Regions from separate parts of the Gilliamella sp. LMG 34362 genome, predicted to be linked through region 1. Evidence: riboswitches for the same ligand, from Rfam matches in the RefSeq annotation. Region 1 holds a riboswitch; each other region holds the start of a gene.

Evidence for each region. Region 1 has a riboswitch for thiamine pyrophosphate ahead of thiM (hydroxyethylthiazole kinase). Riboswitches for the same ligand answer to the same signal wherever they lie in the genome.
Region 2: it holds a riboswitch for thiamine pyrophosphate, as region 1 does, so the genes downstream of both, tenA (thiaminase II) here and thiM (hydroxyethylthiazole kinase) in region 1, are expected to answer to the same signal.
Region 3: it holds a riboswitch for thiamine pyrophosphate, as region 1 does, so the genes downstream of both, thiB (thiamine ABC transporter substrate binding subunit) here and thiM (hydroxyethylthiazole kinase) in region 1, are expected to answer to the same signal.

The regions. Positions count from the first base shown of each region.
Region 1 covers NZ_OZ474902.1:879,645-889,983, reverse strand. The annotation lists gene gutQ (arabinose-5-phosphate isomerase GutQ) at 566-1,528, shown strand; gene aroK (shikimate kinase AroK) at 1,713-2,234, shown strand; gene AC5LWZ_RS04205 (SPOR domain-containing protein) at 2,301-3,122, shown strand; gene AC5LWZ_RS04200 (Dam family site-specific DNA-(adenine-N6)-methyltransferase) at 3,172-3,993, shown strand; gene rpe (ribulose-phosphate 3-epimerase) at 4,035-4,712, shown strand; gene AC5LWZ_RS04190 (phosphoglycolate phosphatase) at 4,705-5,400, shown strand; gene trpS (tryptophan--tRNA ligase) at 5,424-6,419, shown strand; gene trkA (Trk system potassium transporter TrkA) at 6,544-7,905, shown strand; TPP riboswitch at 7,956-8,057, shown strand; gene thiM (hydroxyethylthiazole kinase) at 8,118-8,891, shown strand; gene thiE (thiamine phosphate synthase) at 8,907-9,548, shown strand; gene thiD (bifunctional hydroxymethylpyrimidine kinase/phosphomethylpyrimidine kinase) at 9,560-10,339, shown strand, end outside.
Region 2 covers NZ_OZ474902.1:1,294,978-1,305,316, forward strand. The annotation lists gene AC5LWZ_RS05965 (GNAT family N-acetyltransferase) at 1-169, shown strand, start outside; gene AC5LWZ_RS05970 (SemiSWEET family transporter) at 727-927, shown strand; gene AC5LWZ_RS05975 (hypothetical protein) at 1,388-1,618, shown strand; gene AC5LWZ_RS05980 (DUF1161 domain-containing protein) at 1,756-2,136, shown strand; TPP riboswitch at 2,268-2,357, shown strand; gene tenA (thiaminase II) at 2,409-3,071, shown strand; gene asnA (aspartate--ammonia ligase) at 3,130-4,122, opposite strand; gene allD (ureidoglycolate dehydrogenase) at 5,046-6,095, opposite strand; gene AC5LWZ_RS06000 (carbamate kinase) at 6,147-7,049, opposite strand; gene allE ((S)-ureidoglycine aminohydrolase) at 7,090-7,869, opposite strand; gene AC5LWZ_RS06010 (MFS transporter) at 8,021-9,265, opposite strand; gene allC (allantoate deiminase) at 9,278-10,339, opposite strand, start outside.
Region 3 covers NZ_OZ474902.1:1,878,420-1,888,758, forward strand. The annotation lists gene AC5LWZ_RS08655 (hypothetical protein) at 530-724, opposite strand; gene AC5LWZ_RS08660 (hypothetical protein) at 986-2,482, opposite strand; gene thiQ (thiamine ABC transporter ATP-binding protein ThiQ) at 2,962-3,657, opposite strand; gene thiP (thiamine/thiamine pyrophosphate ABC transporter permease) at 3,635-5,215, opposite strand; gene thiB (thiamine ABC transporter substrate binding subunit) at 5,229-6,227, opposite strand; TPP riboswitch at 6,268-6,376, opposite strand; gene argS (arginine--tRNA ligase) at 6,538-8,271, shown strand; gene AC5LWZ_RS08685 (putative quinol monooxygenase) at 8,331-8,624, opposite strand; gene AC5LWZ_RS08690 (amidohydrolase family protein) at 9,067-10,083, shown strand; gene AC5LWZ_RS08695 (hypothetical protein) at 10,180-10,339, opposite strand, start outside.

The sequences.
Region 1 (10,339 bases):
GCGAGAATAAAAATGACCTTAATAGTGATCTGAAATTTTGCTGATAAAACTGACTATGCAGAAATAATGAACTTGGCTTGTTAAAACTAAACCAATTTAAAGGATAAGTTTGGCAGGTTGGGTGTTGGGTGTTGGGTGTTGTAAATTATAATCCATTTCGACGCTCATTGTCAAGTAATCCTATGTTTTATTTAACTTTATCTTATTTAAACTGCCTAATTCCTCGTCGAATAGTGCGGTTTAAATCATCTATAAAGTATAGTAATAAAAAAGATCTACGCAACTTTATTTAACGATTAAATTGTTAAATTTTGTAAATATTATTACTGACTGAAGTCTAAAAAATAGAGTTTTAACCCTTTAAAAAACCCAGTTCCTCAATTTTTTTGCTATTAAAAAAACGTTCTTAAATATTCTTTCACTAATTTTGTTTTTTAATTCTAAAAGCTTTTTGAATATTCAATAGTTAATTGTTAGACTATCTAACATAATCTGATTAAATATAATCATAAAATTGATTATAAATTTAATTTTTGTGTAAATTTAATTCTATAGGCAAGTAAACATGGATAAATTGTTACAATATGGTCGAGAACTTCTTGAACTTGAACTTCACGAAGCACAAAAGTTACCAGCACGGCTTGGCAAAGACTTTATTAAAGCTTGTCAGTTCATCTTGTCCACCAAGGGAAAAGTTGTCGTGTCAGGTATTGGTAAATCAGGACATATTGGAAAAAAAATCGCCGCTTCATTAGCTAGTACTGGTAGTCCAGCTTTTTTTATGCATCCCTCTGAAGCTTTACACGGTGATTTAGGCATGGTAACCGAAAACGACGTAGTAATTTTGATCTCTTATTCTGGTCGAGCAAAGGAGTTTCAATTTATTTTACCAATCCTTGCAGCCATGAATATTCCGGTTATCGCTATTACTGGTGGACTTGATTCGCCACTTGCGACAGCAGCACAAGCTGTATTAGACATTTCAATTGAGAAAGAAGCATGCCCAATGGGACTTGCACCAACCTCAAGTTCAACCAATACATTATTAATGGGTGATGCATTGGCTATTGCCGTTATGCGAGCTCGTGGTTTTAAAGAAGAAGATTTTGCTCGTTCACATCCTGCTGGTAGTCTAGGCGCTAAATTGTTAAATCACGTAAAAGATATTATGCGAAAAGGCGATTTAATTCCTAAAGTTTCACAATCAGCAACGGTACTCGATGCGATGTTAGAATTAAGTCGAACGGGTGTAGGATTAGTGGCAATATGCCGAGATGATAATAAAATTGTCGGCGTTTTTACTGATGGGGATTTGCGTCGATTACTATTAAAACATGGTACACTACAAGACAATATTATCGAAGTAATGACCAGTCCAGGATATCAAATACCGGAAAATTGGAAAGCGGTCGAAGCCTTAAAAACATTTAATGATCATAATATTACAGCTGCGCCAGTAGTCAATAATCAAGGTGAATTAGTTGGAGCACTTAATATTCATGACCTACATCAAGCGGGGATAAGTTAACTGATTAGTAAATACCTGTTGCAAAATAGGGCTATCTATTGAGATAATTACCGACCTAAATTTTTGTCGTTAGACGGAGATCCAAGAAAGTTACACAATTCAAAGGTAAAATGATGATAAAAATCATTGAAAATTGATATTGTGTTGTAAATTTTAACCAAAATTAATAGATGATGAAACTACAATGGCAGAAAAGCGAAATATCTTTCTAATTGGCCCAATGGGGGCAGGAAAAAGCACAATAGGCCGACAAATTGCACAACAGTTAGGCATGGAATTTTTTGACTCTGATCAAGAGATTGAAAAACGTACAGGTGCTGATATTGCATGGATCTTTGACTTAGAAGGTGAAGACGGATTCCGAGCCAGAGAAGAGAAAGTCATTAATGAATTGACTGAAAAACAAGGTGTAGTACTTGCTACCGGTGGTGGTTCAGTACTATCGAAAGAGACGCGTAATCGTTTATCAGCACGCGGTATTGTCGTTTATTTAGAAACAACAATTGAAAAACAAATGGCAAGAACACAAAAAGATAAACGTCGTCCTTTATTACAAGGTGGCAATACCCCTCGCGAACTTTATGAAGAATTAGCTCAGGAACGAGATCCTCTTTATGAAGAAATTGCTGACATCACAATTAAAACCGATGAGCAAAGTGCTAAAGGTGTTGCTGGATATATCATTGATAAAATAGAACAAATTTAAATCATTGATCGATAAACCATGGTTGGTTATAAGGCATTAAACCTATTAATAGGTTAAGGAGTTAATATGCGTGTAGATAAAGATGATCGTTATATATCAGAACAATCCAATAAGCCGTCTACGCCCTCATTTAGTATTGCCAATTTTTTTCAGCATTATTCGAAAAAGAAATTGATAATTATGGGGTTAACTATTGTTATTATTGTCTTATTAATTAGCGCAATGTTATTGCGTTCGTCAAAACCCAAAACACCTACCCCACTAACTCCACCTGAAGTTAGCGGTGTTTCGACGACACAAGAACCTGAACCAACCATAACAACGCAAGCCAATGACGTTGCAACAGATACAACTCAAGGTCAAGCATCTAGTACGGTACCAGCGCCTATGGCGCCGGCACCAATTACCGATGTTAATGAACAACAAAACAGTAGCGAATTGACCGGTAATAATGGTAATGGAGCCAACAGTCAACCTTTACCAGAGAGTAAACCTGAGTCACAGATTGACCAGAATACTCATCAGGATAATAATTTATCGCATAATAATGTGAATAATAGACCAACCTCGCCGAACAAGGTTGAATCTAAAGCAAATAATAACCTGACTAAAATTGACAAAATAAAGAGTAATCAGTTTTCGATTCAACTTAGTGCATCAACTTCGCTTGAAGGTTTAAAAAAATTAGCAAAAAAACATAATTTAACCAATTACCAAATTTATGAAACTAAACGAAATAATGCCAAATGGTTTATTTTAGTTAATGGTACGTATGATTCTGCTGCTGAAGCTAAAAAGGCAATCAACTCTTTACCTGATGCACTAAAAAAAGATAAACCTTGGGTTAAATCTGGCGCAACGATTAATAAAGAAAAATCGGCAAAATAGTAAAGGATATCGTTCATATATCCTACCAATGACAAAATAGGAGTTTCCGTTGAAGAAGCGACGAGCCTTTTTAAAGTGGGCTGGAGGAAAATATGAGCTTGTAGACACTATAAAACGGTATCTACCGGAAGGTGAACAACTCATTGAGCCCTTTGTAGGCGCTGGTTCCGTTTTTTTAAATACTAACTTCAAAAGTTATATTTTAGCTGATATCAATCATGATCTAATTGCACTATTTAAGTTATTACAATCCAATCCGGAGCAGTTCATTAATGATCTTAAATTACTATTTAATGATCAAAATAATCAGGCTGAAGCATTTTATCAACTACGTGACGTGTTTAATTATAGCAAAGATCAATATTTGCGATCGCTTTTATTTGTCTATTTAAATCGTCACTGTTACAACGGCCTATGTCGTTATAATAATAGTGGTTTATTTAATGTGCCATTTGGCCGTTACAAGACTATTTATTTCCCGGAAAGGGAACTCTATTTCTTTGCCAAAAAGGCACAAAATGCTGAGTTTGTCTGTACGCCTTATCATAAAGCGATGAAAATGGCGAAACGTAACTCAGTTATTTATTGTGATCCACCTTATTTATCACCTAATGAAACAGCAGGTTTTACCGCCTACTATTCTAATAATTTTGGGTTTGATGAACATCAAAGGTTGTCACAATTAGCGGAGCAAATTGCCTATAAAAAAGAGATTCCAGTTCTGGTATCAAATCATGATACTCACTATACCAGAACGTTATATAGTAAAGCGCGCCATCTTTACCGAGCAGAAATGCGGCGCTCAATTAGCTGCGCTGGCGAAGGACGCAAAAAAATTGATGAAATATTGGCCTTGTACCAAAAATCCTAAGCTATTTTTAAGTATAAGGTGTTTATGAGTAGAGGTATGTTATGAATGAATTTATTATTGCACCATCAATACTATCCGCCGATTTCGCTCGTCTTGGTGAAGATACCCAAAAAGTATTAGATGCAGGAGCGGATGTTGTCCATTTTGATGTGATGGATAATCATTTTGTTCCCAATTTAACAATGGGTAGTATGTTTTGTAAGGCATTGCGAGACTATGGAATTAGTGCACCAATTGATGTCCATTTAATGGTTTCTCCAGTTGAAGAGCTAATTACCTCTTTTGCCAAAGCTGGAGCAACAAACATATCTATTCATCCGGAAGCGACAATTCATCTAGATCGTTCATTACAATTAATTAAAGATCATGGTTGCAGTGCCGGTATTGTGCTTAATCCGGCAACACCACTTGACCATTTAGACTATGTGATGGATAAAGTTGATATTATTTTATTGATGGGTGTTAACCCAGGTTTTGGTGGTCAATCATTCATCCCAGCAACGCTTAAAAAGTTGCAGCAAGTTAAACAACGCATTATTGATTCAGGTAAAAATATTCGCCTAGAAATTGATGGCGGTGTAAAAGTAGATAATATAGCTGAAATTGCCAAGGCAGGAGCCGATATGTTTGTTGCTGGCTCAGCGATATTTGGTCAACCTGACTATAAAACGGTAATTGATGCAATGCGTAAAGAGTTAGCAGGAGTAAAACATGGCTAAATTAGATGATATTCAAGCTATCGCTTTTGATTTAGATGGAACATTAGTAGATAGCGTACCTGGACTTGCTTTAGCAACCCAGAAAATGTTGGCAGATCTAAACTTACCAACAGTTACCAATGAACAAGTTAAAAACTGGGTAGGTAATGGTATTGATGTGATGCTTGAACGCGTTTTCAAAGCTATTGATATTAATCCGTCAAAAGAATATTTTGCTGAAGCTAAACAAATATTTAGTCAGCATTATGATAAGGTTATGGATGAGCAGACAACATTGTTTCCTCATGTAAAACAGACCTTAAAAGCTCTTTATGAAAATCATTACCCTTTAGCGCTTGTAACTAATAAACCGGCACAATTTTTACCGGGATTACTAAGCTCATTAGGTATCAAAGAGTATTTTTCATTAGTACTCGGCGGTGGTGATGTAATTAAATTAAAACCACACCCTGCTCCGCTTTATCAAGTCATGGCAACATTGGGATTATACAATGATCAGTTATTATTTGTTGGTGATTCGAAAAATGATATTACCGCTGCCAAAAATGCTAATTGCCCTACTGTTGCGTTAAGTTATGGTTATAATTATGGCGAATCAATTGCAACAAGTGAACCCGATTTTTTATTTGATGATTTTCAAGATATATTAACCCTACTACCTCAGCCAAAAGCTGATGCAAAAAAATAATAAGTTAAAATTAGGAATAAATTATGAGTAAACCAATTGTATTTAGTGGCGCTCAGCCATCAGGAGAACTAACATTAGGCAACTATTTAGGTGCTTTAAAGAATTGGGTGTCTTTACAAAATGAATATGATTGCGTTTATTGTATCGTCAATCAACATGCGATCACGGTACGCCAAGATCCTAATAAGTTACGTAAAGCAACACTTGATACATTAGCACTTTATCTAGCCTGTGGTATTGATCCACAAAAAAGTACTATTTTTGTGCAATCCCATGTGCCTGCACATGCTGAATTAGGTTGGGCATTAAACTGTTATACCTATTTTGGTGAACTTAGTCGTATGACACAATTTAAAGATAAATCTTCTCGTCATTCAGAAAATATAAATGCTGGGCTTTTTGATTATCCAGTGTTAATGGCTGCCGATATTTTGTTATATCAAGCTAATTTAGTTCCTGTTGGTGATGATCAAAAACAACATCTTGAACTTTCTCGCGATATTGCTATGCGTTTTAATGCCCTTTATGGCGATATCTTCACTGTTCCTGAACCATTTATTGCTAAAGTTGGCGCACGGGTTATGTCGTTACAAGATCCTAGCAAAAAAATGTCTAAATCAGATGAAAATCGCAATAATGTTATTGGGTTACTTGAAAATCCAAAAGATGTTGAGAAGAAAATTAAACGGGCAATGACCGATTCTGATGAACCACCTGTCGTACGTTATGATTTAAAAAACAAAGCGGGGGTATCAAATCTGTTAGATATCTTAACCGGTATTACGGGTAAACCTATTGCTGAACTTGAGAAAGAATTCGAAGGTAAAATGTATGGCCATCTAAAAACCGAGGTCGCAAATCAAGTTATTGATATGTTAACTGGTTTACAAGCGAAATATCATCAGTATCGTGATGATGAAAATTATCTTCTGACAATTATGCAAGAAGGTGCACAAAAAGCTCGTGCAAAAGCAGAGCCAACGTTGAAAAAAGTTTATGACGCAATCGGTTTTGTATAATTAACCGTAAAACTAGATTGCAATTAACGCTAAACAATATCAATTGGCTTTAATGACTAAAAACATTATCGTTTTTATTAATGATAAATGCCATTGAAGCCTTTTTGATTATCATAGGTTAGTTATGAAAATTATCATTCTTGGTGCAGGTCAAACAGGTAGTGCTCTTGCCGAATATCTGGTTACTGAAAAACAGAACGATGTGACAGTTGTAGATGAAGATCATGACAAATTGCAATCATTGCAAGAACGTTTTGATTTACAAGTTATTTGTGGAAAATCATCTTATCCACAAGTATTAGAAAGTGCTGGTGCAGAATCTGCCGACATGTTAGTCGCTGTTACCAATTCTGATGAAGTCAATATGATGGCTTGTCAAATTGGGCATGTAATGTTCAATATCCCTCAAAAAGTGGCACGAATTCGAGCGCCTGAATATAATGATGAAAGATACTCGTTTTTTAATAAAGATTGTATTAATATCGACCATATTATTGCCCCAGAAAATCTAATCACCAATCATATCAGCCAGCTAGTGCAATATCCTGGCGCACTACAATTTGCCTCATTTTATGATAATCGAGTCTGCTTAGTTGCCGTCACAGCTTACTATGGTGGTGCATTGGTGGGTAGTGAATTATCAGAGCTAAAAGAACATTTACCTCATGTCGAAGCTCGCGTGGTAGCTATTTATCGTAAAAATCGTTTTATTCGTCCGATTGGTTCAACCTTGATTGAAGCTGGGGATATGGTTTACTTTATTACCCCACCGCTTAACATCAAAGCGGTAACCAGTGAATTACAACGGTTAGAAAAGCCTTATAAACGAATAATCATTAGTGGTGGTGGCGGCATTGCTGTTGCTTTAGCTAAGCGATTAGAAAACGATTATCAAGTTAAATTGATTGAACGTAATGCCGAAAAAGCAGAATTAATTGCCGAGCAGTTAGTTAATACTACCGTATTACATGGTGAATCATCGGATCAAGAGCTATTATCGCAAGAACAAGTGGAACTTACCGACCTTTTTGTTGCAGTGACGAGTGATGATGAATCAAATATTATGTCGTCAATGCTTGCCAAAAGAATGGGAGCAAAAAAAGTCATCGTACTTATTCAACGACAAGCTTATTTAGAGTTAATAAACGATAGCGTAATTGATATTGCCATTTCACCACAACATGCCACTATTTCAGAATTACTCAGTCATGTAAGACAAAATGGCGTAGTAAAAGTTGTCTCACTACGGCAAGGTGAATCGGAAATTGTCGAAGTGATTGTTCGTGGTGATACTGAAAATTCTAAACTAGTAGGTAAAAATATTAACAGTCTAAAATTACCTTCTGGGGCAACTATTGGTGCTGTAGTGCGTGGTGAAGATGTGATTATTGTTAATACCGATTTAATGATCGAAGATGGTGATCACTTAATCATTTTCTTACCAGATAGACGATCTATTAGCGATATCGAAAGATTATTACAATAGCTTGTATAAAATATAAACTCAGTACATAATAAAACTGTTTTTATTAATTGTTTTTTGACTCGGGGTGTTTTTTGTTACTACAAAAAACTGAGATTTTACCCGTTGAACCTGATCTGGCTCATACCAGCGTAGGGAAGTCTTCGTCTTAATTATTCGTTTTGACACATTCTTCCCTTAATATCAATAATAAATAAGGAAAGAATATGTCTACCATTCAGTTATTCCAAAACAATGATGCCATTCCCTTTATTGAGCAAGTTAAACAACAACGACCGTTAGTCCATTGCATTACCAATGATGTTGTACAGAATTTTACCGCCAATGTCTTATTAGCCATTGGAGCTTCACCAGCAATGGTCGTTGCGAAACAAGAAGTTGAGGACTTTGTAACTATTGCCAGTAGCTTATTAATTAATATTGGTACCATTGATGAGCACAGCGCAAATAGTATGTTGTTAGCTGCAGCAAAAGCTGAACAGACGCAGACACCGTGGGTACTGGATCCTGTAGCGGTTGGTGCGGCACTTAAATACCGTACTGAAGTTGCCAAACAACTGTTAACCTTTAGACCAAGTGTTATTCGAGGAAATGCCTCTGAAATTCTCGCATTGAGTGGTCAACAATCATCATCGAAAGGGCCTGATGGACTTGATTCTACCGATTCTGCATTAAATGCAGCAATACTATTAGCACAAAAATATCAAACCATTGTCGCAATAACAGGTGAGATAGATTATGTCACAGATGGTGAACAAATTTATAGTATTGTCGGTGGCGATATCGCGTTAACTAAAGTAACCGGCACAGGCTGTTCGTTATCTGCGATGGTAGCAGCATTTATTGCAACCACTAGTAATCGTTTAACCGCTACTGCAACAGCCTGTTTTATGATGAAAAAAGCAGGACAGCTCGCTAATAAACAGCAAGGGTTAGGTAGTTTCGCCATTGCTGTTATTGATCATCTTTCACGATTCAATCAAAACTAAAAATAAGGATGTTTGATGAAAAAGCAATTTGATTTAACTCTCTATTTAGTCCTCGATCCGTTATTATGTGACGGTATAGATGGCATGGTCACTACTACCAAAATTGCCGTTGAGAATGGTGTTACCGCCGTGCAACTACGTTCAGAACAAGAATACTCTGGTAAAAATTGGTATGACGCCGCACAAGCGCTCAAAGAAGTGTTAAGTCGTACCCAAGTTCCACTATTTATCAATGACCATGTTGATATTGCTTTAGCCATTGATGCCGATGGCGTTCATATAGGACAAAGCGATCTCCCGGTTGAAGTTACTCGACGTTTAATTGGCAAAGATAAATGGTTAGGACTTTCAGTTTCAAATCAATCACAACTAGAGAATGTTCCTTGGCATTTAGTCGATTATCTTGGCATAGGGCCTATCTATCCAACCGCAACCAAAAAGGATGCCGCAGCTGCGACTGGCATTGCTCAATTGAAAGAACTGGTTAAAGCGAAACAATGCCCTGCCGTAGCGATCGGTGGTATCAGCGTGAATAATTTAACCGAAGTAATCCAAACTGGCATTGAAGGTATTGCCGTTGTGTCGGCAATATGTGGACAAGCTAATCTTGCCAAAGCTACATCAGACCTAATCAGTAAAATAAAACAAGCAAAATAGGAAACCAAATCATGACAACAGTTGCATTAACAATAGCGGGCAGTGACCCTAGTGGTGGCGCAGGTATTCAAGCTGACTTAAAAGCATTTTCAGCACTTGGTGCTTATGGTATGTCAGTGATCACCGCATTAACCGCACAAAGTACGCAAGGCGTTAATGGTGTACATGCCATTCCCTCTCAATTTATTGAAGCACAGTTTAATACGCTGTATCAAGATATCTACATTGATAGTGTTAAAATTGGCATGCTAATGAATAAAGAGATTGTTACTTCGGTTGCTCAACTATTAAACGATAACCCTATTGCCAATATTGTGCTTGATACCGTAATGATTGCTAAAGGCGGACATCCATTGTTAAAAGCTGATGCCATTTCTGCTATTCGAGATCTATTATTACCATTAGCCACAATTATTACCCCAAATCTACCTGAAGCTGCTGCATTACTTGATTGTAGTGAGGCAAAAAACGAAGAGCAAATGCAACAACAGGGGTATGAATTACTTAAATTAGGTTGTCAGGCAGTATTAATGAAAGGCGGACATTTGCCAAGTCAAGAAAGCCCTGATTATTTAATCACTCGCAACAACATCATCAGAATGACATCACCAAGGATCGCAACGAGAAATACCCATGGTACAGGTTGTACCCTCTCTGCGGCAATTGCAGCCTTATTACCGAAACATCATTTAGAAGATGCAATAAAACATGCTAAAAACTACCTACAAGGGGCTATTGAGCATGCAGATAGTTTAAAAATTGGTAAGGGAATTGGACCTACTCACCATTTT
Region 2 (10,339 bases), 420 kb from region 1:
CCATGTGCTTGATTTGGCCCACCAGAAAAATTTTTCACAATTAAGTGTAGATGCATCAAAAGTGGCCATGCCAATTTTCCAAAAATGGGGTTTTATAATAAAGCGAGCTAATAAAATATACAGAAAAAATCAGGTACTGATAAATTACCATATGTATAAAACACTTTGATTTTTATTGTGGCCTTTGTACGGTAAAGCTTTACTTAGACTAAATTCCTAACCGCGCTTTTTTGAGGCATTTGGGTTTATATTTAGACCTAAATACCTCTAGATAAGTGACTATTTATCGTCATTTCCCTGTTTTAGGCGCAAATTTCCTGCTGTACTGTTATTTATTCCTGACAAAACACAGCCTTGTCAAACATCCATGTTTGTCATGCTAACCTTACTCAGTTGTTAATACTGCTAATGTCGTAATCAGTTTTTGTACATTGCTTCTTAAGCTTAACGGTAATATAAAAGCAAAAAAATTCAGCAAAGCAATTTGGCAAATCAAAGTAAATTTTTTATTTTTTATTTTCAAAATATTACTAATTTTGCCAGTTATTTTTTATCATTTTATTTACATAAAATTGTCTAAAAGCTAGGTAGCACAAGGTTTAATTCGCTGATTATCTATGATAGATTAATTTCTCCATTCACATTTAAGCAGGTAGGTTGATCTTGAATCTTTCCCCTAAAGCTTTCCATTATTTAGGCGTCGTTGCAACGATTGCATCATTAGGCATGTATGTGTCATATATCCCACAAATTATCGACAATCTTCATGGTTTTAAAACCAATCCAACTCAACCATTAGCAGCAGCAATTAACTGTTCATTATGGGTTTGTTATGGATTATTACAACCTAAAAAAGATTGGCCGATTGCTATAGCTAATTCCCCTGGTGTTTTGTTTGGTTTAATTGCGTTTTTTACGGCATTGTAAATATATTGTTATACTTCTTTGTATTATTTCAATACAGCATAATTTAAACCTTATGCTGTATTTTTTTATCAAAATTTTATCAAATTATTAGATGATTTCTGTTGACAAATATAGAGTATTTATTTTCAAAAATAGGTTTTTATATTGCAGATTAAATTTTAACCTTGAAATTAAATTCATAAATATCAATTTGTTATAGAGTTATCAACAGGTTTGTTAAATACTTATCAAATAATTAAGTGAATAATTCACAAGTTAGTTTTGAATAAATGAAAAAGTTTTGTTTGTGTTATTTGATTCAATCATTGTCATCTATTTGCGATTCGATTATATTGGAGATCCGGCTGTTTATTAAACAGAGTTTATTTTTTAATACTCTTTTATATTGAGTGGTGATGTTATTAATTTAGATGTCGACTTAATCGTATGAGCGTTAAAGATATAAAATAAGGAAATCAAAATGACTAACATTAATCTTTCTGACGATTTGATAAAAGATTTTATCTATTCTATGTACCGTAAAGAAGTATTATTAAATTTAAAAGGGGTTGTTTTGACTGATGAAGATCGTAAACAACTTCATGAAAAAAGAGATTTTGTTAATCGATTGTCTGAAACTGAACTAGCCGATATTCGCTGTTGGGTTTTAGATAAATTGAAAGTACTTGAAAGCCAGCATAAGCAAGATTAATCGATTAAAATCTTGCGCTAACTTCATTAATAAACTGATAAAATTTATTTATCATATTGCTTATAACGATATGGACAGTTTTATCAATCGTTTTACAATGCAACAAGACTTATTATTTATAATTTATAGGAAAGGGTATGAAAAAGTTAGTCGTCGTTTTATTGTTAGGTCTTCCAATGGTTGCCGCTGCCTCTAATTGTGAAGAAATTAGTGCCAGTATCGCTGAGAAAATCAAAAACAATGGTGTTGATGAAAACAGTTTTCAATTAAATTTAGTTCCATCAGAACAAGCTGAGCAAGGCGTTGCTGGTAAAATTGTCGGATCGTGTGACCGAGGTCAACAAAAGATAGTATATGTTCGTTCACAAGATAATTCAGTAACAACTGAAGCAAAACAACAAGAACCTTCAAATTCTAATCAGCAAGCCGAAAAAGCTGAATTAGAGAAATCTTCTCAACAAGAAATAGTAGCGCCATCTTCAGAAGATAATCAGCAAATTGACTCGAAGACAGAATAATTACTGATTATTAGCTACAGTTATAGAAGATCTATCGGTTAGTTAATGAAGAACATTTGAATAAATAGTAACGGTTAATAAACTATTATTTTTACAAAAATTGTTAGTTATTTTCTGAGCTATTATTCATCTGTATTTATCCGGGGTGCCTTAGGCTGAGATTATACCCGTTGAACCTGATTCGGTTAGTACCGACGAAGGGAGTATAAAACACGCTTTTCTGCAAGTCTGTTGTACTCCTTAATTACTAATTTTTATAAAAAGGAGTCATCATGTCATCATTTTATTCACTTATTCAATCATGCCAAAGTGATTGGGATAACTATATTCAACATGAGTTTATTCAACAATTAGGTAAAGGTACATTAGATATTGCCTGCTTTCAACACTACTTAAAACAAGATTATCTTTTCCTTATCAATTTTTCCCGAGCATGGGGATTAGCAGTGTATAAAAGTCATGATCTGATTGAAATCAAACAATCTTTAAATAGCTTGAAAGCAATTGTTGAAGTTGAACTAGACTTACATATTGAATATTGTAAAAAGTGGCAAATAACTGAGAACGAACTTAACCTATTAACTGAAGCCAAAGCAAATAGTGAATATACGGGTTATGTATTGGATGTCGGATTACATGGGGATATATTAGATTTGCATATTGTATTAGTGCCTTGTTTAATTGGTTACGGTATGATTGCTGATTGGCTAACCAAACAACATTGGTATGATGCTAACAACAATAGATATAACAGTTGGGTTAACATGTATGCAAGTAAGGAATTCCAACAAACAATGCAAAATGAAATTGCGTGGATTGATCAGCGCTTAGTAAATTTAGATGCTAGTCGCATTGAACATTTAACAAAATTATTCAGGCAAGCAACTAAACTTGAAACTGGTTTCTGGCAAATGGGATTAGATAAAAGTTTTTAAATAACAAACATACTTTACCACTCTGGGTAAAGTATGCTGAATTTAAACAATGTTTAAACTAAAGTAGTTTTGAATAATCTCGTTTGGTGGCATCGTCCCAAACGCTTGCTTGTACTTGGCCAATATGTTGTTGCTGTAAAAGTAACATGGTTAATCGTGATTGGCCAATTCCACCACCAATTGTTTGTAAAAAATCACCATTAGCTAATGCTTTATGCCACGCATATTGGAGGCGATCTTCATTATTCGTCAGTTTTAATTGTCGTTTTAAGGTTTCTGGATCGACACGGATTCCCATAGACGAGATTTCAAAACCACTATTTAAAACAGGATTCCAAACTAAAATGTCACCATTTAAGCCTTTTGAACCCATTTCATTATCACTACTCCAATCATCATAATCAGGAGCACGTACATCATGTTTTTCGTTATTTGATAATTCACCACCAATACCAATTAAAAATACGGCGCCTAACTCTTTGGTAATTGCATTTTCACGCTCTTTCGGTGATAAATTTGGATAACGTTTTAACAGTTGTTCACTATCCATAAAGGTAATTGTTTCGGGTAAAAAACGTGATAGATGATATTTTTCAGAGACTGCTTTTTCAGTCGCTTTAATTGCACTATAAATTTTTTCAACCGTTTGTTTTAAATAAGCTAAATTGCGATCTTCGGGACGAATCACTTTTTCCCAATCCCATTGATCAACATAAACAGAGTGAATAGGCGAAAGTTTATCTTCATCTGGGCGCAGAGCCTTCATATTCGTATAAATGCCTTCACCAACAGGAAAATTGTGCTGACTTAACGTTTTACGTTTCCATTTAGCTAGTGAATGAACAACTTCGAATTGTGCATTAGGAATACTTTTAATATTAACTTGAACGGCTTTTTCGGTACCTGACAAATTATCTTGAACGCCATCACCAATTTGACTCAATATTGGTGCTTGAACTTCAATTAATGATAGATTATTTGCTAATTGCTCGGCAAAAAATTGTTTAACAAAATTGATTCGTTGTTGCTGCTCTTTAAATGATATTGTCATGTTTAGTCTCGAAATATAAAAAAATTTGTGTTGTTAAATTAAACTAGAAAGCAGAAATATGCAAGTTTAGTTAACTGCTTAGATTAAAGATCAAAAACTATCTCAATTACTTATAAAACACATTTTTACTAATAACTATTTATGATGTTTTTACAATCTAATTATCTTTTTTAACTATTGCTGATAATTAGTGTCAGGATCATTTAGTTATAAAATCAGCTCACACTAAACATAAAAGTTTATTGTTTGCCAATCAGTTTGGTGTGTTTTATTTAGCGACCTTAGCAATGTGCTGACAACTGAGAGAGGTTAGCATGGCAAACAGGGATGTTTGGCAAGGAGCGTTAAGAGCGAACGAAGGCGGAAGGCAGTCACATCGTGACCACTTGCGAGGTCGCCGCGGGAGATGGTAAAGCGGGTTGCGCCAACCCGCTTTGCTCGGACGTAATCGCCGTATAGAACTAGCTACCAAACAACAAAACGTCCGAAACTCAGCGAATAAAAAAATTTGAGGAGCGGGGTTTTAAAGCCAAAATCTAGCCAATTAACTCTTAAAGTGATCAACAAATTAGCTAGTTCGAATAATAATAGTTTATTGCTTGCAAAGTAAGTTTGGTGAGTTTTATTTAAGAGATATTAGCAAAGTGCTGACAACTGAGAGAGGTTAGCATGGCAAACAAGGATGTTTGGCAAGGCTGTGTTTTGTCAGGAACAAATCACCCCCGGTGCGTTAATAGCGAATGCAGGCGGAAAGCAGTCACATCGTGACCACTTGCGTGGTCGCTGCGAGAGTTGGTAAAGAATAGTTGCGTAAACCCTCTTTACTCGGACGTAATTGCCATTTAGAAATAGCCACCAAACAACAAAACGTCCGAAACTCACCGAATAAAAAATTTGAGGAGAGGGGTTTTTAAACCTCGATACTATTCCGCAAATTTATTTTTATGATCATATCGATTATAGTGAATATCATCGCTAATTAAATAGTTATAAATATCATCGACAATTTCTATACCATTTTTTTGATAATCGGCTTCACGTTTTCTGCTTCGTTCTCCCGGGAAGAAGACTTCACTATTACCTTTGGCTGGTTTAGTTTGTTTTAGTTGGTCAAGCATAGCAGACATACTTTGTTTAAATATATCAAGGCCAATAAAATATTCAGGATTGATAACAATATGCAGATGGCCAAGGTCACGCCCTTTGGATAAATCAGCATACATGGATGAAACATTTTTACCAAATGGTAAGCCAAGCAATATGCCAGAAAGTACATCAACCATCATCATTAATCCATAACCTTTAGCACCGGCAATCGGTAATAGAGCATTTACTTTATAAGGATCAGTAGTTGGCTCACCTAATTCATCAACCGCCCATGTAGCTGGAATTTGGGCACCTTTGGATCTAGCATATAATACTTTTCCCCAAGCTTGAACAGTGGTTGCCATATCGAATGAGACAATTCGCTCGTCATTGGTGGGAGCAGCAAATGCAATAGGATTGGTACCAAAAAATTCTTCAGCGCCGCCATATGGGACAGCCATTGGATCAGATTGGCACATGGATATGGCGACTAAGTTTTGTTTGGCAGCCATCTCGGTAAAATAGCACAGTGAACCACTGTGTGACATTCGACGAATCCCTACTACTGCAACACCATTTTTCTTCGCCATTGCTATCGCTTTATCCATACCGACCTTTGCAGCAACTAATCCACAACCATTATCAAAATCTAAGATTGCTGACGATGGGCCTGTCTCCTTATAGGTGACATTAGGATAAGGAGTCATGCCACCTTTGGCAATCCGTTCAGCGTAATATTCAACTCGTACGGCACCGTGTGAGTGAATACCTCTGGCATCGGCAAATGCCAGTGTATCTGCGGCGATATCGGCATGCTCTTGAGTTAATCCAGCTTTATGTAACTTTTTGGCAATCAAGTTATGTAGTGTTTGTCTGTCTAATCTCATATTAAACTCCTGTCCAATGTATCTATCCGTTACTGCTGAGTTTTATAGGTGCTATTGGCTGATAATGGTACCTTTGGTTTTTGCTAATAGCGATTCAATATCAGTTAAGTTACCGATATAAGCGGTGTTACCTGTTTGCTCAACAAATTCAATCACTGATTTTATTTTTGGTCCCATGGCGCCATCATCAATAGCCATTGGTTGTAAACGTTTGGTATCGACTTTCCCTAAAGCTTTTTGTTGTGGCGTACCCCAATTTTCATACACTGCATCTGTATCGGTTAATATCATTAGATGGTCAGCTTTTAATTCAATAGCGAGCTGTGCGGCACTATGATCTTTGTCAATGACAGCTTCAACACCTTTATAACCAGTATTATCTTTTATTACAGGTATACCACCACCACCGTTACAGATAACGATAGTATTCTGGCTTAGCAATTCTTTAATAGTATCAAGCTCGATTATTTTTTTCGGTTTTGGCGATGCCACAACTCGACGAACATATTTACCATCTTGCTTGAATTGCCAACCATATTGATTTTGTAGATTCTGTTGTTCTTCTGGTTTATATACAGGACCAATATATTTGGTTGGATCTTTAAATGACGGATCGTTATTGTCGACCTCAACTTGGGTTAATACGCAGGCGACTTGGTTGATATTTTCATATTGTTGTAAGCTGCGTTGTATCATATAACCTAACATGCCTTGGGTTTGTGCAACTAGGACATCGAGAGGATAGGCTGGCACGCTTGGATAACTGGCATTTTGTAAGGCAAGTAGTCCTACTTGGGGGCCATTGCCATGGACAATTACCAGTCGATATTTATTGGCTAATTTTGCAATAAATTTGGTGGTGCTGTTGATATTTTGATATTGGTTATCAATAGAAAGTAATTCGTTTCGTTTTGAAATTGCATTACCACCTAGTGCAATAACTATCAGTTCCATATGCTGTCCTTTGAGATATTTAGCTAATATAGTTTATTGTTTAGATATTTACATCGCGATGACAATCTTTGGAATAGATATAACTCAAAGGTTGTTGGCCTACCGCATAACAAGCTTGCAATGCATAAGCACCCATAAAGATATAATCATCCTTTTTTACTGGAATCCATTGATTATCAAGTAGGTACATTCCTTCACCGTTGAGTAGGTAGGCGCCATGCTCTTGTACATGAGTCTCAATATAGCCATGGCTGGCACCGGGTAAAAAGGTGAGAATGTGAAAGTTCATATCAAAACCGAGCTCTTTAGGCAGTAGGTCTTGAATAAATACGTTATTCATATTTTCATAATTAACACGTTCTAATTGCTCAACATGATTGACAATAACTCGTGTTTGGTAACCTAAAATAGGATTGTAGCGACGCTTATATAAAAATAAGCGTGATGAAGAAACTAAATTTTGTAAGTAAAGTTTAACGCCAGCAGGGCAATAGATATATCCGCCAGCATGGAGATCATATGATTGTTCATTTGCTTTAACCTTGACTTCACCTTCAATCACATAAGCAAATACCTCAATACCATCATCACCAAATCCTTGTAAGTTATGACCACCTTGATACATGGTAACCAGATAATCAACAAACGAAGCGCCTAATTTAGGGGTAGCTAAGATAGTTATGTCACAATTTTCAAAACCAGGAATAATATTTTTAACTAAACCATCTGGAGGAATTAAAGCGAAGTTTTGACGTTTGATAACTGCGCGTGATGCTAATAGGTCTTTTGGGTAACCGGTATTATTATTGATATATCCCATAATGATCTCCTTGGAACATATAATGTTCGGTCTGCTATGGTTTTTAGGTGCAACGAGCGTGAACCTAAAAGCATAACTTGGTGTACTAATTTTTAATTGGTCGACCATTTACTCGGGCTATAGATCGATAAATAGTCGACATTTTGCGCAATCAGTAAGTTATATGTTTACGCAAATTAATTAAAAAGAATAACGCCGTTGCAATGATTAGTATTGCTATAGCAACGTAAAAACCAGTAATTTTGGTACCGGTTATATCCGCTAGTAAGCCTGTCAACGGTGGTGCAATAACGGATGAACTCATACCAAAAAAGTTAAATACACCAAATGCAGTGCCATAACTGTTTTTTGGGGCAATGTCAGCAACGTGAGAAATTAAAATCGGTTCAACTACAAATTTGCCAAACAATCCATATAAGATTAAGCCGATTAGCAACAATGTGATGGTAGCTGATTGGACTGCCATTAACAGTGTTAACGCTGAAAGCAGCTCTAATACGATAATAAACATCAGTCGTTTAGATCTAAATTTATCAGAAATTTTGCTGATAACTAATGCACCAGGAATAGCAGCAAAGGCAACCAATGAGGATGCTGAACCAACACTACCGCCGGAAAAACCCCGTTCAGTTTCAAGAAAGTTGGGTAACCAACTTACTACCATGTAATAGCCATAACAAGTGGCAAAGTACATGATATAACAAGCAACCATTGGGCTTGTAAAAAAGCTGTGTTTTTGTTTTGTTGTCGTTTCGGTTACGGTTTTATGTTTTTGCTGTTTGTTGCGTGCTATAACTGTTTTAATCGATGGCTCTTTAATGATTATGGCAAATCCAGCTATTAAAGCGAGAGTTAATGCTGCAATAATGAAGAGCATATATTGCCATGGCATATCTAATGATTTAACTAAAAAGCTGGTGGATAGTAAACAAATCCCCATACCTAATGCTGCACCAGTATTGATAATTGCCGAGGCAAAGCTACGATGTTCAGCAGGAATATTTTCTGCTGATAGTGACCATGCAGAACCATAATAAGAACCACAACCTAAACCAGCAAGTAAGCTGCCGATATAAATCATCATCATCGAATGAGCATTACCAATTATTACCGCTGCAATAGTGAACAAAATAAAGCCTGGTATAACCACGGCTTTTTTACCATATTTATCGACTAAGATCCCTGCTGGGATTTGCATCAGGGTATAAGAAAAAAAGTAACAACTAGCAATTAAACCTAGTTCAGTATTTGATTGTGGACCTACAGTTTGTTGAATTTCCGGAAAAAGCGCCGCTAAAACAGGGCGATATATCCACATTACTAACCAACCAAGGAATAATAAAGCAACGATTTTATGCCAGTACTGAATGCCACCTTTTGTTTCTATTGTTGTCATTTTACTTCCTTATTATTCCTGATAAGCCAATTGGTAAAGCGCATAGGTTAATGCTTTTATGCCTTCGACTAAGTCTTCAGTTTTAGTATCTTCTGCTGGATTGTGGCTTATACCTTTGATACTTGGAACAAATAACATGGCGGTAGGTACTCGTGGTGCAAAAATCTGTGAGTCGTGACCAGCACCGCTGTGCATAACACGATAGCTAAGGTTTTCTTGTTGACAGATATCTTTCAACATTTTGATTAATTGATCATCCATTGGGATTGGCACTTCATCCATCCAACGATTTATTTCGATCTCAAGACCGAGTTGTTTAGCGATACCGAGCATATCGGCTTCCAATTCTTCAGTGAATTTTTTAAGTTCAGCTTGATCAGTATGACGACAGTCTATCGTAAACATCACTTCACCAGGCACCACATTAACTACATTGGGTTTAGGATCAACATGACCAAAGGTTAATACTAATGGATCGCCTATCTTGATCGCTTTATTGATAGATTCGTGGCAAATTCGGCTAAAGGCATAGATAGCATCTTTACGGTAACTCATTGGTGTGGTGCCTGCATGATTGGCTTCACCAACTAGGCGAACATTATAACGGCGTTGGCCTACGATGCTGGTAACAACACCAATGCTTTTTTGTTCTCTTTCAAGCACACCACCTTGTTCGATATGAAGTTCTAAAAAGGCTTTGATATCAGTTCGTGCTTTTTGGCTGTTAAATTTAAAACCACAGCTGCTCATAGCATCAACAAACTTGATTCCATTATTATCTTGAATTGTGGCTACATCGTCATTGTTCGCTATGGCAAAGACGTTTTTACTTCCCCAAAAGACATAAGGAAAACGGCTACCTTCTTCTTCGGCCATTGAGATAAGTTCTAAACTGCGTAATGGTTGGCCATAGTTTTCTTTTAAATATTTCATGGCAAGCATAGCTGCAATAATGCCTAATTGTCCGTCAAGTTTTCCGCCATTTACGACCGTATCAACATGGGAGCCAGACATAATCACCTGTTCTTTGTATTTGCTACCTTCAAATCGGCCATATAAGTTCCCTACATCATC
Region 3 (10,339 bases), 1.0 Mb from region 1:
AATTTTAGATAGATACTGTTAGTATTTTTCTCTATAGTGCGATTTTTTAATCGCTAGCGCCGACGCCCGCCGATCGCGCATTTTCAATGGCTCACGGCGGGCTATTGCCTTTTCGTTTGCAAAGATCTCTTCATGACAATGTCGCTGAAACCACAAACTATAACTTTCATGATTATAAGCATACGGATAACTTACCCCAAATTCAGTTATATTAACGTTAGATAGCCGTTTTGCTAGTGGCTAGTGTATTCAGTGGAAATGCACAGGTCGTTATCGATTTGTTTTTAAGTGTTTTTAATTTTATTACCCGTACTTTAAATGGATAACCTAGCAATTCAGTTAATATATACACGCCTTGATTATATGCATATAAAACATACCATAATTAAATAATAATCCATAATGTTTTACTATTATAGATTTCTATTAGTTACTTAATTTAATAATGTATTACATTCCATCCCTCAAAATCATCTACGAGAATTATCACCAAAATTCATCCACATTGTATTTTATTAATATTATTCTCTTATTGAATACATACGCCTCTTAGTTGTTGAGCGTAGGCCCAAACACCTATTTGCCCAATCCATGCGTCAGCAGCAAACCGATCAGACAAACCTTTAGCTATATCTGATGATACATCATATTGATCTCTTGTATAAAACCAAAGTAATCCACTTCTTGGCCAGTCAGAATCCGGATAGCTATATTTAATTGACATCCCCGATTCACTAAATAATCCTCCACCAATATGACGCCAATAACGACCTCCATCCGAAAAAGATGGTTTTATGAGGAATAATTTATAAATAAAAGTTTCAAATGATAAGTACTTTTAACTAAAATCCATATTTTCGAAAATGCATTAACTATTATACACTTAACCGACTGTTTAATAACGTATTTCACTCCATGTATCAAAATCATCTACGAGAATTATCACTAAAATTCATCCACATTGTATTTTATTAATATTATTCTCTTATTGAATACATACGCCTCTTAGTTGTTGAGCGTAGGCCCAAACACCTATTTGCCCAATCCATGCGTCAGCAGCAAACCGATCAGACAAACCTTTAGCTATATCTGATGATACATCATATTGATCTCTTGTATAAAACCAAAGTAATCCACTTCTTGGCCAGTCAGAATCCGGGTAACTATACTTAGTTGACATTCCCCATTCACTTAACAATCCCTCACCTATCGTCCGAGTAAATGCATCCCATGCCAGTGGGTATTTCGTCCATGAAGCTGGTGCATTCGGGGAATTTGACATTTCTGCCCGTGAAGGTATATTTTGTTCCCCTCCACACAAATGTACTATTTGTTCATATGTATAATGATTATCTCCTTGACCATGTGGTACAGCCCAAACTCCTGATAAATTAAAGGAATAGACTTGTTCGGGTATTTGTTCACTATGCTTGAACTTCGCGGTTATAGTCACCAGTCCTATTGGTTTTTTTTTCAACATAACATTACCCGCTTTATCAACAACCACACTATCTTTAGGATTTGCGGAAACGTTATAATCAAAATCCTCTTGATGACCAGTCATAACTAATTGAAATTTCGCTCCTGGAAAACCAGTGGTAGGGAAATGAGGAGAAGCTGACACTTTAAAACCATTAATTGGATCAAAAACATTCGCATTATAACCACCACCGCAATAACTATTTCTTACTCTCGAATTATCAAAATTCCAACCTCTTGTCACTCTAAGATCTACAAAATCTTCATCCAAAGATAATTCAAATTCATTATCAGCATAACCCGTCAAAATACATTCTATCCTACCTTGGTATTCAATTGGACGGGCACTTCCCCATGTCATAGTAGGAAAAGTTATCATCTGATTTGGTTTTGCATAACAAATGTCAGGTTTAGCCATAATTTTATATTTTTGAGTGATATCAACATATTCGCTTTCATTAGGAACACCATATTCGGAATAGGTTTTTACTTTCGTTGTAATAGTTAAAGTTAACGGCATGGAAATGTCACTACCACAACCAATTATTTTTTCATTATTTTCGATTTTTATCCCTTTATTATCAAACCAACTATAGGTTGTTTTTTCTACGGTGAACGGAGTGTTATTGCGAATGCCATCACCATCGGTATCATCATAATTAGCCGTCACATCTAAATCATTCATTGCATAATCTTTAATAATAAAGTCTTTAATTGTTAAATTACCATCAAACTGATTGATTTGTGTGTCACTTAAGTTATTGGTATTTGAACTATATAAAACACCATTAACAGTAAAACCATGTTTTTTCGATGCCCCTTCAATATCGACAACTTTCGGTTTATTACCAATAATGACATTTATACTATGTGCTGTAAGTGCTAGGCTTTTTTGACTGACGCCTAAAAAGCATAAAATAAATAGAATATAAATAAACGGTTTAACCAGAGATACACAAACGGATAATAATGAAGAATTTGTTAAAGCAAAAATACAACGCATTGTATTTGCTATCAAATCTCCACCAGGTGAAAGCTGAACTAAACAACGTTTTGTTTTTTTTGTTCTTTGGCTAAATTGATATGGACTAAGACTAGATATTAACTTGGATTTTCTGTGAAAAGATAAACTATCGAGAAAAAGTAAACTTGAATTGAGGTAATTAGCTGAAATTAAATTATAGGTTGAGCAGGTTTGGTGTTTGGTGTTTGGTGTTTTAAATTATAATACATATTCGACATCCTGTCAATTAACTTTATGTTTAATTTGATATTTTATCTTCAATTGTTAGTTTGATTAACTAAATAATGATCGATAATCCTACTGAAAATTGTTTAAAATTATAAAGACATAAAAAAACCTCGCAACCACTTTTTGAGGCTAAATTGTTAAATTTTGTAAATATTATTAGTAAGATAACCAGCTAAATCACAGTTTTTAATTATTTAAAAAACTCTCCTCAACTTTTTCAACTTAAAATCCTAACTTTCAATACCTAATAACTCCGCTATCTTTTGATTTTCATTAAGCTGATTTGGAGCTGCATTAAAAATAATTTTTCCATTATCAATAACGAGGCAACGTGAGAAGTGGTGAAGAGAATCATCCAAATAATGCGAGACCATCATTAAAGTAAGGTTGAATTCGCTACAAACTTGATTAACAAGAGCTAGCATTTCAAAACGTAATGCTTGGTCAAGCGCAGAAAATGGTTCATCAAGGAGTAAAATTGGACGATGTTGTATTAAACAGCGTGCCAGTGCAACACGTTGCCGTTGACCTCCTGAAAGTTGTTCGGGATAACGTTGGTTAAAGCCTTCCAATCCGACACGCACTAATATGTCACCAATTATTGTCTGTTCTGCTCGGCTAAGTTTTAATAATGGTTTAATACCTAACGCTATATTTTGTTCGACGGTAAGATGGCTGAATAAATTATTGTTTTGGAATAGCATCGATACGGGTCGTTTACCCGGTAAAGTGGTAGTAACATTTTGCTGATTGAGAATGATTTGTCCGCCATTGGGAAAAATGAATCCGGCTATTAAACTGAGTAATGTACTTTTGCCTGCACCGCTTGGGCCAACAATGACCACTCTTTCTTTAGCGGCAATATTAAGCACAAAGTGCATGTTGAAGTTATCATATTGATACTCAGTATTTTGAAGTTCGATCATAATCCATAACAACCAATAAGCTAAATGATAAAATTAATAAAATTGCCGCTGTTACTATACTTTCTTTGTAATGATAATGCGATATTTGTTGATATAAATAATAAGGTAAAGTGGTGACTGACTGCCCACCAAATAAGGCAATTACACCAAAATCGCCCAATGACAATATGCCAGCAAATGCAAAACTCATTAATATTATTCTTCTTAACCCTCTAAAATCAATTAAATAAAAGTGAGTTAAACCATTGATATTCAGTGATTGGGTGAGTCGCCAATATCGAGCGGTAATATCATACATTGGTACGGCAAGATTTTTTATAATAAATGGTAACGCCATCAATCCATTACAAACCATCATCAATAAGCAGATAAAAATGGCATTATTACTATAGTCAAATAGTAATAAAAATAATCCTGATGCCAATACCATACTTGGTATGGCTAGAATAAGTGATGCAATTAATAATAGTCCATTACTCAATCGAGGTTGTCTATTTATCAGTAATCGACTATTGGTCCAAAGTAATAGTAACCCCAGTATCATGGCAATAATTGATGAACCAAAAGCAATAATGATTGAAAAAAGTAAAGCTTGCTGTAATGAAAAGGTCAACAATGAGAATTGAAAGAAATAGATACCTTGAAACAGGATAGTCAGCATAGGTAACAATATAAATAATCCACCGATCAAAATTAGCACTGAACTAACAATTTTTAATCTTTTGGGTAAAGGTAAACGATAGTCTGTTTGAGTAAAGTTTACCGTTAATTTTTTATCGATTCTGTTTATCTTTTGCATTAATCCAATGAAGGCAATACAACAAACTAGTTGTAAACAGGCTAGTAATGATGCTTGTAACAGATCAAAATCACGAATTGCTTGATAAATAGCAACTTCAAGCGTGGTATATTTAGGTCCGCCACCTAATGCTAAAACAATGGAAAAACTTGAAAAACATAACATAAAAATTAATGCCGCCATAGGTAATATTTGTCTACGCAGTAATGGCCATTCAATAATTTTAAAAAAAGTTACATTGCTAAAATTTAATTGCGCAGCTAAATGTTTTTGTTCAATAGGTACGCTTTGTAAGGTTTGATAAAATAGACAGCAGGCATAAGGGAAATTCAGAAATACATGCGCCAATAAAATGCCTTGTAAACCATAAATTGAAAATGAGAATGGTATGTGTAATATTTGGCAGATATTTGATAATAAACCTTGTCGCCCGTAAACCGATAGTAAACCAGTCACAACAACTAGTGTTGGTAAGATAAAGGTAATAGGCATCATTTTCAATAACAACTTTTTACCTTTAAAATCCACTAAAGATAATGCTTTAGCCATTAATATAGCAGCGATTAGTGATAATAACGTCGACAATACAGCTTGGTAAAAAGTTATCCAGATAATATGCAATATGTAACTATCAAAATAGATGCTTAAATTTCCTGACTGCAAGGCAAATTTCCAGATAGCGAAAAGTGCTGAACTTAATATGATTAAAATTAAACTAGCAGCACTGATACCTGGTAATAACGATCTGAATTTTAACATTAATAATACTTAACTATTTACTTATTGCTGACTGCCACTCACGAATCCAGCCTTTTTGATGTTTTTCAATCTCTTCCGGTGTAAATTCTAGCGATTTATCAATGATATTAATTTGCTTATAAGCATCGGGTAGATCGGTTTTAATAATTGGATACATCACATTTTTTTCAGCAAATTGCCGTTGTATCTCAGGTGTTAGTAAGTAACGTAAAAATTGTCGAGCTAAATCGACTTCTTGGCTATATTTAATGATGCCAGCCACTTCGACTTGGCGATAGTGACCTTCATCAAAAATCGCGGCTGCGTAGCTATGATTATTTTCATTAATAATATGTGCTATCGGCGATGTGCTATAACTTAATACCAAATCAGCCTCATCTTTTAAGAACATACCATAAGCTTCACTCCAACCCTTGGTTACTGTGACCGTATGTTTAGCCACTTGTTGCCATGCATTTGCCACCTCGTCACCATAGACCTTTTTCATCCAAAACAAAAAACCTAATCCTGGAGTACTGGTTCTTGGATCTTGATAAATGATTTTCCAATTAGCTTTGTTTTCGATCAATTCATGTAATGAATGAGGAGGATTTTTAATTTTATCTTGATTATAGATAAAAGCGAAATAGCCAAAATCATAAGGAATAAAACTATCATCCCACCAATCAGTATTGAGATTATCGGGTTTACTAATTTGATGCGGAATTAAGATATCCGCTTGCTTGGCTTGTGCTAATAGGTTGTTATCTAATCCTAAAATAACATCAGCATTTGTTTTGTCGCCTTCGAGGCGAATCCGATTTAAAACAGATACGCCATCTCCCAATGTGACAACATCAAGTTGGCAATGACATTGCGCTTCGAAGCCTTTTTTAATTGTTTCACCCGGCCCCCACTGTGACATAAATGAATTGTAACTATAAACGGTTAGAGTTGGTTGTTGTGCATTAGCTAGATGACTAAATAGTGAAAATGAAAATATAACAGATAGTAAAAAGTTTTTACGAAACATTTTGCCTCCAAAGTAATGTGTAAAAGACAAAAGGTTTGAGCAGATATAATAACTCAAATCCCTCCGCTGGCATTATCCAGTTCAGGTTCGACGAGTTATGTCAGTTTTTCTGACACTCTCAGCCCTTCAGGGCACCCCGTTGAGAACGATGAGTAGTTTAGTGGTAGCAAATAGAATTGTAAACAGGCGATGTGTTGATAAATACAAATTTAGACAAATTAAAACAAGGTAAGATTACAGGCAATCAGTGACAATTGTTGTGTTTGTCGGTATTATATGCCTCATTTTATGATTATTGATTAGGTACAATGTGAACATTCAACAACTATTAACGCAACGAGTTTCGCAAGCAATGATTATGGCTGGTGCAGATAAAAACTGTGATGCTTTAATCAAGCAATCAGCCAAAGTTCAATTTGGTGACTATCAAGCAAATGGTATCATGGCTACCGCTAAAAAATTGGGTATGCCACCACGCGCATTGGCAGAAAAAGTATTACAACATCTGGATATTGAAGATATTGCCGATAAAGTAGAAATTGCTGGACCGGGTTTTATTAATATCTTTTTAAAAAATAGTTGGATTGCCGAGCAGAACGAAGTAGCATTAAGTAGCGATAAATTGAATATCACCTTACCGGCTAAACCACAAACTATTGTGGTTGATTACTCAGCACCAAACGTAGCAAAAGAGATGCATGTTGGTCATTTACGCTCAACGATTATTGGTGATGCGAGTGTTAGAGTCTTAAATTTTCTTGGCCACAATGTGATTCGAGCTAATCACGTTGGTGATTGGGGAACCCAATTTGGTATGTTAATCGCTTACCTTGAAAAAATGCAAAACGAACAGGCCAACGATATGGATCTATCGGATCTAGAATCTTTTTATCGTGCAGCAAAAAAACATTATGACGAAGATGAAGTCTTTGCTGAAAAAGCCCGTAATTATGTCGTTAAGCTTCAAGGTGGTGATGAGTATTGCCGTGAAATGTGGCGAAAACTGGTTGATATTACCATGACGCAAAATATTGCCACATATAAACGACTCAATGTCACACTTTCACTAGAAGATACCATGGGTGAAAGTATCTATAATAGTATGCTTCCGGGCATTGTTGCCGATCTTAAACAGAAAAAATTAGCCGTTGAAAGTGAAGGCGCTATCGTTGTGTTTTTAGATGAGTATAAAAATAAAGAAGGCGAACCAATGGGTGTTATCATCCAAAAACGAGATGGTGGTTATCTTTATGCAACAACCGATATTGCCTGTGCAAAATATCGTTATGAAACTTTACACGCGGATCGTATTTTATATTATACCGATTCACGCCAACACCAACATTTAGAACAAGTTTGGGCGATTGTGCATAAAGCAAAATATGTCCCAGAATCTTTAAAACTTGAACATCATATGTTTGGTATGATGTTAGGTAAAGATGGTAAACCATTTAAAACGCGTTCAGGTGATACAGTTAAACTAAACGATCTACTCGATGAAGCAACCGAGCGAGCAGCAACATTAATTAAAAGCAAAAATCCTGATCTTTCTGATGTCGAGCTGGCTCAAGTGGTTGATGCAGTTGCCATTGGTGCGGTTAAATATGCTGATCTATCCAAAAATAGAACGACTGATTATGTATTTGATTGGGATAATATGCTGTCATTTGAAGGCAATACAGCGCCTTATTTGCAGTATGCCTATACCCGTGTACTTTCAGTATTTAAAAAATCAAATATCAATGAAGATAATCTAGATGGTCATATCGATTTAGGTACTGAAAAAGAACGAGCGTTAGCAATTCGTTTGAATCAATTTGATGAAACAATCACAACTGTTGCCGCAGAAGGTACTCCACATGTTCTTTGTGCGTATCTGTATGATATCGCTACCCTATTTTCAAGTTTTTATGAACACTGCCCTATTTTAGCCGCAGAAAATGAAAATCTAAAAATTAGCAGATTGAAACTGGCCTCATTAACAGCCAAAACGCTTAAAACGGGTTTAGATATGCTTGGCATTAAAACCGTTGACAAAATGTAAGCTCATTTGCCACCGATATGATTAAATATCGGTGGTTTTATTGATGTTTATTTATCCGCTTAGACATCAACCTGTTTAGCTATACAAATCGATAATCCATCAACACGCTCCTTAGCAAAATTAGCAAATTCAACTAAATGTGGCGTTGTATTATGCAAGTCAATCGCCTGCTGTGATTGCCACGTTTCTACTACTATATAAATATTTGGATTCTCAATACTTTGATTCAGCTCATACCGAACACAACCGTGTTCAGCTCGACTACCGATAACTAATCGTTTAAATATAGGTTTAAATGCTTCATGATACTCTGGTTTTATCGTAATAGTGGCAATAATGTTTAGTTGTGACATATTTCACCCTTATAAGTAAATTTGTTTTGTAATGATTGAAATCCTACTGTTAAGAATAAACAGCTTTTTAATAACCATGCTAATCTCATTTTTTCGACCACTTTACTTATTATTAAATAGTAAGTTAGGCATATGTAATTTAATAGTTTACTCTTTAAGAGTATAAATAGACTTTTTTTAATTTGAAAAATCTAAAAAATAATACTTTAACCATTTCATTTATTTAAATATTTTCAAAATTAAAATACTTGATCTTAACAATGGATCCATTAAAATCTCTCCCACTTAGGAATAATAATAAAGTGTAAACTTCCATGACAACTTGTATTTTCATTACTATAAGAAATATCCTAACTGGTTTATTTTGATCCTCCTTTTTGGGGGATTTTTTTTATCCATTTTTTATTAAAACTTAATAGTAACCAAATTTTAGAGGCGCATTATGACCGATAATAAACAAATGTTATCAACTAGTCGAGATCAGAGTTTGAAAGCATATTTGATGAACAAAATTAAACAACATGGTGGTTGGGTTAATTCACATATGCATGCTGATCGTGCTTTTACTATCTCTGTAGATAGTTTTGATGTCTACCAAAAACAGACTTTAATTGAAAAATGGGACACGCTTGATAAAGTGAAAGCAGCAATGACCGAAGATGATTATTATCGACATTTTAGCATGGCGGTTGAACGCATGATTGAACAAGGTGTTACTGCCATGGGTTCATTTGTTGATATTGATCCGATTGCCGAAGAGCGAGCAATTAGAGGAGCTCTGCGCGCTCGTGAAACATATAAAAACGATATTACGATTAAATTAGTCAATCAAACTCTTAAAGGAGTCATTGATAAAGAAGCCCGATACTGGTTTGATAAAGGTGCTGATTTAGTGGATATTATTGGTGGTTTGCCGCGTCGTGATGAGCGAGATCATGGTGAAGGCATGGGATTAAAACATTTAGATGTGTTAATGCAAACCGGTAAAACATTAGGCAAAATGGTACATGTCCATGTTGACCAATTTAACTCATCAGATGAAATCGAAACCGAGCAACTTACTGATAAAACCATTGAGCATGGTATGCATGGTCGCGTGGTGGCTATTCATAGTATTTCAATTACCGCTCATAGTTTGGAATATCGTCAAAAACTCTATCAAAAAATGAAAGAAGCTAAAATGATGGTAATTGCTTGCCCATTTGCTTGGATCGATAGCCCGCGCCGTGAAGAACATGGCCCAACCCGAAATTCATTAACACCAGTCGATGAACTTGCTGCAGCTGGGATACCTGTTGCTATTGGGACTGATAACGTCAGTGATTATATGTTACCTTTTTCAACCGGTAATATGTGGGAAGAACTTAAATTATTAGTGACTGGATGCCGTTATACAGATTTAGATAATGTAGTTAATGTTGCTACACGAAATGGACGAATGGTTTTAGGTCTTGCATAATGGTTTGATTAAAAATTTAACTGAGATTTAAACATCTTAATAATAAAAATCCCACCTAGAGAATAACTGAGTGGGATTTTATTTATTGGCGATCGTTTATAATTGATGAATTGCTGAAGAAACCCGAGAAAAGTAATTACTAAGTCTTGATTTTATTTCATCTTCAGCTTGTTGTCTTAATTCACTTCGAGAATAATAATTACCATCTGTACGATCAAATTCATAACTAGGTTTATCACCTGTATAAGTATACTTA